Regions from separate parts of the Streptomyces sp. NPDC053493 genome, predicted to be linked through region 3. Evidence: riboswitches for the same ligand, from Rfam matches in the RefSeq annotation. Region 3 holds a riboswitch; each other region holds the start of a gene.
The links. A riboswitch is a leader RNA that binds a small molecule or an ion and turns the genes downstream of it on or off. The one in region 3 is predicted to bind thiamine pyrophosphate.
Positions count from the first base shown of each region.

Region 1 (3,268 bases), on a different contig from region 3:
CGCCCCGGACGCCGCGACCGCTCCGTACGCCACCGCCACGACCATCGCCCGCGCCCCCCGCCGCGTCCGCGGCTCCCGGCCGGTCGGCCGACACCACCAGCGCCGCGAGGCCGGTCGTGAGCGGGACCGAGGCGACCAGGCCGATCGACCCGACCAGCGTGCGGACGATCTCCTCCGCGACCAGCTCGCTGTTGGCCACCGTCCCCACGCTGCTCTGCGCGATGGAGAACAGCAGCAGCAGTGGCAACGCGGCGCCGGCGTAGGCGAGCACCAGGGTGTTCACCACCGAGGCGATGTGGTCGCGGCCGATCCGGATCGCGGCCCGGTACAGCGCCCGCGGCCCCATCGTCGGGTCGGCCTGGTGGAGTTCCCAGACCGCCGAGGTCTGCGTGACCGTCACGTCGTCGAGCACGCCGAGCGAACCGATGATGATGCCGGCGAGCAGCAGGCCGGACATGTCGAGTTCCGGGTAGAGGCCGTGGATGAGGCCGGTGTTGTCGTCGGTGTTGCCGCTGAGCGAGGCCCAGTCGATGAACACCGAGCCCAGCAGACCGATCAGCAGCAGCGAGATCAGGGTGCCGAGCACCGCGACCGAGGTGCGGGCGGACAGCCCGTGGCACATGTAGAGCGCGATCAGCATGATCGCGCTCGACCCGACGACCGCGACCAGCAGGGGATTCGAGCCCTCGAGGATCGCCGGCAGGATGAAGAGGGTCAGCACCAGGAAGCTCACGGCGAGCGCGATCAGCGCCATCACGCCGCGCATCCGGCCCACGACCACGACGGCGAGCGCGAAGATGCCGGCGAGCACCGCGATCGGCACCTTCCGGTTCACGTCGGTGACCGAGTACTGCAGGTCGCGCGGGGCGTCGGGCGCGTACGCCACCACCACGCCCTGGCCCTCGTGGAGTTGCCGCGGCGCGTCCGGCTGCACGATCTCGGTGAACGTACGGCCCTTGTTCGGGCCCGTGGTGACCTCGACGTTCGCCTTGGCGCACTGGCCCTGCTGGGAGTTGACCGCCTCGCGGCCCTCCGGTGTCGAGGTGTCGCCGGTCGGCGGGACCTGGGCGGCGTTCACGTCCTTGCAGTCGACGTGCTCGACGGAGACGACCTTGCCCTGCTCGGTCTGCCGGTCGAAGCCGACGCCGGTGCGCTGGTGGGCGGGCGTGCCGCCGGGCCACAGCACCACGAGCCCGACGACCACGGCGGTGGCGAAGGGGATCAGGACGGCGGCGATGACTCTGCGCAGATGCCGGGAGACGGGCGCGGCGGGCCCGTGGCCGTGGCTGTGGCCGTGGCCGTGCGGTTCGCCGTGCGGTTCGGGGGTCTGATGCGTGGGAGTCACGGGTCGATCATCGCAAGAACAGGTGGGGCCCCACTGTTCAGCACGCCAGGGATGACGCTAGCGTGGTGGCACCTTTGCACACGCGGGAGCTCGGAGCACCGGGCTGAGAGGGCGCTGACGATTCGCTGCGCCGACCGCCGAACCTGTTACCGGGTAATGCCGGCGTAGGGAGATTCGGTCTCATGACCATTCAGGATGCACGCACGCCTGCCTCCGGCCAGAACGGCTCGGGTGACCAGCAGGAGCGCACGCCGGGCTGGCACAAGGGATACGTCGAGGGTTCCCGCCCCGACCTCCGGGTGCCCGTCCGCCAGGTGCACCTCACCAACGGCAAGGACGTGACGCTGTACGACACGTCCGGTCCGTACACCGACCCCACCCTCGACACCGACGTCCGACGCGGCCTGCCGCCGCTGCGCGAGAACTGGATCATCGCGCGCGGCGACACCGAGGAGTACGCGGGCCGTCCCGTCCGTCCCGAGGACGACGGGATCAAGCACACCTCGCCGCGCGGCGGCGGTCTGAAGAACCTCGACGCGGTCTTCCCGGGCCGGCCGCGGCTGCCCCGCCGGGGCCGCGGCGGTCAGGCCGTGACCCAGCTCGCGTACGCCCGCCGTGGCGAGATCACGCCGGAGATGGAGTTCGTCGCGATCCGCGAGAACGTCGCTCCCGAGGTCGTCCGCGAGGAGATCGCGGCCGGCCGCGCCGTGCTCCCGGCCAACGTCAACCACCCGGAGATCGAGCCGATGATCATCGGCAAGCGTTTCCTGGTGAAGGTCAACGCCAACATCGGCAACTCCGCCGTCACCTCCTCCATCGAGGAGGAGGTGGAGAAGATGACCTGGGCGACCAAGTGGGGCGCCGACACGGTCATGGACCTGTCCACCGGCCGCAACATCCACACCACCCGCGAGTGGGTGCTGCGCAACTCCCCCGTGCCGATCGGCACCGTGCCGCTCTACCAGGCCCTGGAGAAGGTCGACGGCAAGGCCGAGGAGCTGACCTGGGAGATCTACAAGGACACGGTCGTCGAGCAGGCCGAGCAGGGCGTCGACTACATGACGGTGCATGCCGGCGTGCTGCTGCCGTACGTGCCGCTGACCGCCCGCCGCAAGACCGGCATCGTCTCGCGCGGCGGCTCGATCATGGCCGCCTGGTGCCTCGCGCACCACAAGGAGAACTTCCTCTACACGAACTTCGAGGAGCTCTGCGAGATCCTCGCGGCGTACGACGTCACGTACTCGCTCGGCGACGGCCTGCGGCCCGGCTCGATCGCGGACGCCAACGACGACGCCCAGTTCGCGGAGCTGCGCACGCTCGGCGAGCTGAACACGATCGCCAAGCGCATGAACGTCCAGACGATGATCGAGGGCCCGGGCCACGTCCCGATGCACAAGATCAAGGAGAACATCGACCTCCAGCAGGAGATCTGCGAGGAGGCGCCGTTCTACACGCTCGGCCCGCTGACCACGGACGTCGCGCCCGCGTACGACCACATCACCTCGGGCATCGGCGCGGCGATGATCGCCTGGTGGGGCACGGCGATGCTCTGCTACGTCACGCCCAAGGAGCACCTGGGCCTGCCGAACAAGGACGACGTGAAGACCGGCGTGATCACCTACAAGATCGCGGCGCACGCGGCGGACCTGGCGAAGGGGCACCCGGGCGCGCAGGAGTGGGACGACGCGCTGTCCGACGCGCGCTTCGAGTTCCGCTGGGAGGACCAGTTCAACCTGGCCCTCGACCCGGACACGGCCCGGGAGTTCCACGACGAGACGCTGCCGGCGGAGCCCGCGAAGACGGCGCACTTCTGCTCGATGTGCGGGCCGAAGTTCTGCTCGATGAAGATCTCCCAGGACATCCGCCGCGAGCACGGCGGTGACCTGAAGGCCGAGGAGATCGAGGCGGGCATGGCGGAGAAGT
Region 1 is NZ_JBITXS010000004.1:156,932-160,199, reverse strand. It holds gene ACIGO8_RS14045 (YibE/F family protein) at 1-1,345, opposite strand, end outside; TPP riboswitch at 1,418-1,533, shown strand; gene thiC (phosphomethylpyrimidine synthase ThiC) at 1,528-3,268, shown strand, end outside.
Region 1: linked by a shared signal. The riboswitch ahead of thiC (phosphomethylpyrimidine synthase ThiC) and the one ahead of thiO (glycine oxidase ThiO) in region 3 are both predicted to bind thiamine pyrophosphate.

Region 2 (3,268 bases), on a different contig from region 3:
CACCGTCCGCCAGGCCCGCCACCGGGAGGCGCCCAGGACCCGGGCGGCCTCCTCCTGGCGCGGGTCGAGCTGCGACCACAGGCCGCCGACGGTGCGGACGACGACCGCGTAGTTGAAGAAGACATGGGCGAGCAGGATCGCCCACACCGTGGTGTCGAGCCGCACGCCCCACAGCTCGTCGAGCAGGCCCCGGCGGCCCACCAGGGCGAGGAACGCGGTGCCGACCATGACGGTGGGCAGCACGAACGGCACCGTGACGACCGCCCGCAGGAGCTGTTTGCCGGGGAAGTCGAGGCGGGCGAAGACGTACGCGCCGGGCAGCGCGACGAGCAGCGTCAGCGCGGTGGAGGCGAGCGCCTGCCACAGCGTGAACCACAGGACGTCCAGGATCTCCGGCCGGGCGAGCGTCTCGCCGAACCGGCCGAACTCCCACCGCCCCTCCGGCCTCAGCCCGCGCTCGACGATCGAGACGACGGGCCAGGCGAAGAAGACCGCGAAGAACGCGACGGGCAGCACCATCAGCGCGAGCCGCGCCGCGCTTCCCCTGACGCGGCCCGCGCGGACGGACTCCCGGCCGGGGCCCTCGGCGGGCCCCTCGCCGGGATTCCGGGCTACTTCAGGACGAGCGAGGTCCACTGCTGGATCCACTGGTCACGGTGGTCGGCGATCTTCTTCGGCTCCAGGGTCTCCGGCTTGTCGATCACCACGCCGTGCTGGGTGAAGAGCGCGGGCAGCGTCGCGTCGTTCGTGACGGGGTTGACGAACATCTGCAGCGGCATGTCGTCCTGGAACCTCTTGGAGATCAGGAAGTCGATCAGCGCCTTGCCGCCCTCCGGGTTCTTCGCCCCGTTCAGCAGACCGGCGAACTCGGTCTGCCGGAAGCAGGTGCCCGTGGACACGCCGGTCGGCGCCACCTTCGGCTGCGGGTCGGCGTACAGCACCTCGACCGGCGGGGAGGAGGCGTAGGAGACGACCAGCGGACGGTCGCCCTTGGCCTTCTTGCCGCCGGCCGAGCCGGAGAACTCCTGGTTGTAGGCCAGCTCCCAGCTGTCGACGGTCTTCACGCCGTTGGCCTTGAGCTTCTTCCAGTAGTCCGGCCAGCCCGCGTCGCCGTACTTCGCGGCGGTGCCCAGCAGGAAGCCGAGGCCCGGGGAGGAGCGCTCGGGGTTCTCGACGACGAGGAGGTCCTTGTACTCCGGCTTGGCCAGGTCGTCGAAGGTCTGCGGCGGCGTGAGCTTCCTGCCGGCGAAGTACTGCTTGTCGTAGTTGACGCAGATGTCGCCGGAGTCGATCGGCGTGACCCGGTGCTGCTCCTTGTCGAGCTGCAGCGCGGCCGGGATCCGGTCCAGGCCCTTCGCCTCGTACGAGGTGAAGATGCCGTTGTCGAGGGCGCGGGACAGCAGCGTGTTGTCGACGCCGAAGAAGACGTCGCCCTGCGGCGAGCCCTTGGTCAGGATCTCCTTGTTGACGGCCTCGCCGGCGTCACCGCTCTTGAGGACCTTGACCGTGAAGCCGGTCTTCTTCGTGAACTCCGCCAGCACCTCCTTGGAGGCGTTGAAGGAGTCGTGGCTGACGAGGGTGACGGTCTTGGGCGCGGGAGTGCCGGCGCCCTTGTCCTTGCCGCCGTCCCCGCCGCCGCACGCGGCGAGGGTGGTGACGCCGAGCGCCGCGACGAGCGCGGCGGCGGCGGCCTTCTTGGTGCCCACCTTGGTGGTGCTCACTGGTTTTCCTCCTGGGTGTGACCAGGAAGAGACGCGGCCCTGCCCGCGACCGGGAACACCGGGCGCGGGCAGGGCGCAACAGCTCGAGTTACGACCGAACTTCCTACCCAGAATGACCTGGGCGAGGTTCAGAGGGTCTGCGGTCTGACGGTCACCGCACTCTCAGCGCTGTGGCGCTCCCCTGTCGGAATATGCAGATGTGTTCGAGCTCAGAGTACAAGGTCAGCGTTCGGCGGCGGCGAGCTGTCCACAGGCACCGTCGATCTCCTGACCGCGGGTGTCGCGGACGGTCACCGGCACGCCGTGGGCGGCGATCGCCTCGATGAACGCCTTCTCGTCCTCGGGACGCGACGCGGTCCACTTCGAGCCGGGCGTCGGGTTCAGCGGAATGAGGTTGACGTGCACCCGCTTGCCCTTGAGCAGCCGGCCCAGCAGGTCACCGCGCCAGGCCTGGTCGTTGATGTCGCGGATCAGCGCGTACTCGATGGAGATCCGGCGGCCGGACTTCTCCGCGTACTCCCAGGCCGCGTCCAGGACCTCGCGGACCTTCCAGCGGGTGTTGACCGGCACCAGCGTGTCGCGCAGCTCGTCGTCGGGCGCGTGCAGCGAGACCGCGAGCCGGCACTTGAAGCCCTCGTCGGCGAACCGCAGCATCGCCGGCACCAGACCGACGGTCGAGACGGTGATCCCGCGCTGCGACAGGCCGAGCCCGTCCGGCTCGGGATCCGTCAGCCGGCGGATCGCGCCGACCACCCGCTTGTAGTTGGCGAGCGGCTCGCCCATGCCCATGAACACGATGTTCGACAGCCGCGCGGGCCCACCGGGCACCTCGCCGTCGCGCAGCGCGCGCATGCCGTCGACGATCTGGTGCACGATCTCGGCCGTCGACAGGTTCCGGTCCAGACCGGCCTGCCCGGTCGCGCAGAACGGACAGTTCATGCCGCAGCCGGCCTGCGAGGAGATGCACATCGTCACCCGGTCCGGGTAGCGCATGAGCACCGACTCCACGAGCGTGCCGTCGTGCAGCCGCCACAGCGTCTTACGGGTGGTGTCGTCGTCGCACGAGACGTGCCGCACCACCGACATCAGATCGGGCAGCAGCTCCCCCGCCAGCTTCTCGCGCGCACCGGCGGGAATGTCGGTCCACTCCGCCGGGTCGTGCGCGTACCGCGCGAAGTAGTGCGTGGACAGCTGCTTGGCGCGAAACGGCTTCTCGCCGATCGCGGCGACCGCCTCCTTGCGCTCTGCGGGCGTGAGGTCGGCGAGGTGCCGCGGGGGCTGCTTGGCTCCGCGCGGGGCGACGAAAGTGAGTTCTCCGGGCTTGGGCATGGTCCTACCAGTGTCGCAGACGGAATCCGCGACCGGCTCCGTCCCGTGGGACGGCCCACGAGAAGGGCCCCTGCCCGGCACCTCGGGTGCCGGGCAGGGGCCCTTCTGGCAGGCGTCGTACGCCGAAGGCGCCGCTCAGCCGCTGCCCACGAACAGGACCAGCAGCAGCCACACCACCGGCGCCGTCGGCAGCAGCGAGTCCAGACGGTCCATGATGC
Region 2 is NZ_JBITXS010000001.1:102,851-106,118, forward strand. It holds gene ACIGO8_RS00425 (ABC transporter permease) at 1-519, opposite strand, end outside; gene ACIGO8_RS00430 (thiamine ABC transporter substrate binding subunit) at 612-1,706, opposite strand; TPP riboswitch at 1,804-1,914, opposite strand; gene rlmN (23S rRNA (adenine(2503)-C(2))-methyltransferase RlmN) at 1,944-3,050, opposite strand; gene ACIGO8_RS00440 (phosphatidate cytidylyltransferase) at 3,186-3,268, opposite strand, start outside.
Region 2: linked by a shared signal. The riboswitch ahead of ACIGO8_RS00430 (thiamine ABC transporter substrate binding subunit) and the one ahead of thiO (glycine oxidase ThiO) in region 3 are both predicted to bind thiamine pyrophosphate.

Region 3 (3,268 bases):
GCCGGAGCCTTCGAGCCAGCCGGTGGCGGGCCGGGCGCCGATGCCGACGACGACGGCGTCAGCGGGCAGTTCGCGGGGCGCGCCGGTGCCGTCGGCGTCGCCGCTGTCCGCGGTGAGCACGACCCGGCCCTGTTCGACGTGCTCCACGCGCGCGTGGAGCCTGAGTTCGGCGCCGCTCTCGGCGTACCAGGCGGCCATGGGCGCGGTCACCTCGGCGGGCAGCGCGCCGGCGAGGGGCCGGCCGGCGGCCTCGACGACGGTGACGGCACAGCCGGCCTCGCGGGCGGCGGTGGCGAACTCGGCGCCGATCCAGCCGGCGCCGACGACCACGATCGTGTGGCGGTCGCGCAGGACGGGTGCCAGGCGGGCGGCGTCGTCGAGGGTGCGGAGCAGGTGGACGCCGGCGACGCCCTCGCTGCCGGGCAGGGTGAGCGGGTGGGCGCCGGTGGCGACGACGAGGACGTCGTACGGGACGGGGCCGGCCTCGGTGTCGATCTCGTGGTCGGCGGCGCGCAGTCCGGTGACCTCGACGCCGAGGCGGAGCGCGACGTCCAGGGCCTCGAAGTCGACGTCGAAGGCGGAGTCCTCGGCCTTGCCGAGCAGCACCGCCTTGGACAGCGGAGGCCGGTCGTAGGGCTGGTGGGGCTCGGCGCCGATCAGGGTGACGGGGCCGGTGAAGCCCTGTTCGCGCAGGGCGACGGCGGTCTGGACGCCCGCCATCCCGGCGCCGACGATCACGACGTGCCGCCCGGCCCGCTCCGCTACGGGTTCCGAGGCCGGTTCCGGTGCCGGTTCAGATGTGCGCCCGCCTGCCAGTTCGGGCGTCCGTGCGCCCGTCGGCTCCTGCGTCCGCCCGCCCGCCGGCGGGCGCGTCTGCTGCTGCTCACTCTGCTCGCTCACCCGCCCACTCTATTCAGCTGACGGGTCGTCAGGAAGGGAGGGCCCCTGTGGCGGTCCGCCGACGGCGGCTAGTCTGGCCGCCGTAGAGCACTCGCGGGAGCCCGGACGCACCGGGCTGAGAGGGAGGCTGGCCGGCCTCCGACCGTACGAACCTGATCCGGGTCATGCCGGCGAAGGGAGGGGCTGGACGCCCATGTCGCGTACACGCACATCCGACGTTCTCGTCATCGGGGGCGGCATCATCGGCCTGGTCACGGCCTGGCGGGCCGCGCAGCGCGGACTGCGCACCGCCGTGGCCGACCCCGAGCCGGGCGGCGGGGCCGCCCGGGTGGCGGCGGGCATGCTCGCCGCCGTCACCGAACTCCACTACGGCGAGGAGACCCTCCTCGGCCTCAATCTCGAGTCCGCCCGGCGCTATCCCGGCTTCGTCGCCGAGCTCGCCGAGGCCACCGGCCACGACGTCGGCTACCGGGCCTGCGGCACCCTGGCCGTCGCGCTCGACGCCGACGACCGCGCCCATCTGCGCGAACTCCACGCCCTGCAGACCCGCTGCGGGCTGGCCTCGGAATGGCTCAGCGGCCGCGACTGCCGCCGCCTGGAGCCCCTGCTGGCGCCGGGCGTGCGGGGCGGGCTGCGCGTGGACGGCGACCACCAGGTCGACCCGCGCCGGCTCGCCGACGCGCTCGTCACCGCCTGCGAACGCGCCGGAGTGGTCTTCCACCGCTCGGCGGCCGAGCGGCTCACGGTCGTACGGGACCGGGCCCGCGGCGCGCTGCTCGCCGACGGCACCGCGCACGAGGCGGAGCAGGTGGTGCTCGCCGCGGGCAGCCTGAGCGGCCGGCTCGACGGCGTGCCGGCGGACGTGCTGCCGCCCGTACGGCCGGTCAAGGGCCAGGTGCTGCGGCTGCGGGTGCCGCCCGCGTACGCGCCGTTCCTGTCCCGCACCGTGCGCGCGGTCGTCCGCGGCAGCCACGTCTACCTGGTGCCGCGCGAGAACGGCGAACTGGTCGTCGGCGCCACCAGCGAGGAGCTCGGCTGGGACACCACGGTCACCGCCGGCGGCGTGTACGAGCTGCTGCGCGACGCGCACGAGCTGGTGCCGGGCATCACCGAGCTGCCGCTCACCGAGACCCGCGCCGGGCTGCGGCCCGGCTCTCCCGACAACGCGCCGCTGCTCGGCCCGAGCGCCCTGCCCGGACTGCAGCTCGCCACCGGCCACTACCGCAACGGGGTGCTGCTCACCCCGGTCACCGGCGACGTCATGGCGCAGGCCCTCACCACCGGCACGCTGCCGGACGAGGCCCGCGCCTTCACCGCCCGCCGCTTCTCCCCCGCACCCCTGGAGCACGCATGAACGCGTCGTTGTCCGTCTCCGTGAACGGAGAGGTCCGCGTCTTCGAGGACCCGCTGTCGCTCGCCGCCCTCGTCGCGACCCTCACCGCCGCCTCCGCCGGCGTCGCCGCCGCCCTCAACGAGACCGTCGTCCCGCGCGGCGAGTGGGCCACGACGCTGCTCGGCGACGGCGACCGGGTCGAGGTCCTGACCGCGGTGCAGGGAGGCTGAGCGCGATGTCCGACGACGTGTTCCTGCTCGGCGGTACGGAGTTCTCGTCCCGCCTGATCATGGGCACCGGCGGGGCGCCCAGCCTCGACGTGCTCGAACGCTCCCTCGTCGCCTCCGGCACGGAGCTGACCACCGTCGCCATGCGCCGCCTCGACCCGGGCGTGCGGGGCTCGGTGCTGTCCGTCCTGGAGCGGCTCGGCATCCAGGTCCTGCCGAACACGGCGGGCTGCTACACCGCCGGCGAGGCCGTCCTGACCGCCCGGCTGGCCCGCGAGGCGCTCGGCACGAACTGGATCAAGCTGGAGGTCATCGCCGACGAGCGGACGCTGCTGCCGGACGGCGAGGAACTGCTCGCGGCGGCCGAGACGCTCGTGGACGACGGTTTCGTCGTCCTTCCGTACACCAACGACGACCCGGTCCTCGCCCGCAAGCTGGAGGACGTGGGCTGCGCCGCGATCATGCCGCTCGGCTCGCCGATCGGCTCCGGCCTCGGGATCCGCAACCCGCACAACTTCCAGCTGATCGTGGAGCGGGCGGGCGTGCCGGTGATCCTGGACGCGGGCGCCGGGACGGCGTCGGACGCGGCGCTGGCGATGGAGCTGGGCTGCGCGGCGGTGATGCTGGCCTCGGCGGTGACCCGCGCCCAGGAACCCGTCCTCATGGCGGAGGCCATGCGGCACGCGGTCGACGCGGGCCGTCTCGCCCACCGGGCGGGCCGGATCCCTCGCCGCCACTTCGCGGAGGCGTCCTCGCCGCACGAGGGCCGCGCCCGCCTGGATCCCGAACGCCCCGCCTTCTGACCTCC
Region 3 is NZ_JBITXS010000017.1:66,929-70,196, reverse strand. It holds gene ACIGO8_RS31805 (NAD(P)/FAD-dependent oxidoreductase) at 1-738, opposite strand, end outside; TPP riboswitch at 984-1,096, shown strand; gene thiO (glycine oxidase ThiO) at 1,094-2,254, shown strand; gene thiS (sulfur carrier protein ThiS) at 2,251-2,463, shown strand; gene ACIGO8_RS31790 (thiazole synthase) at 2,469-3,263, shown strand.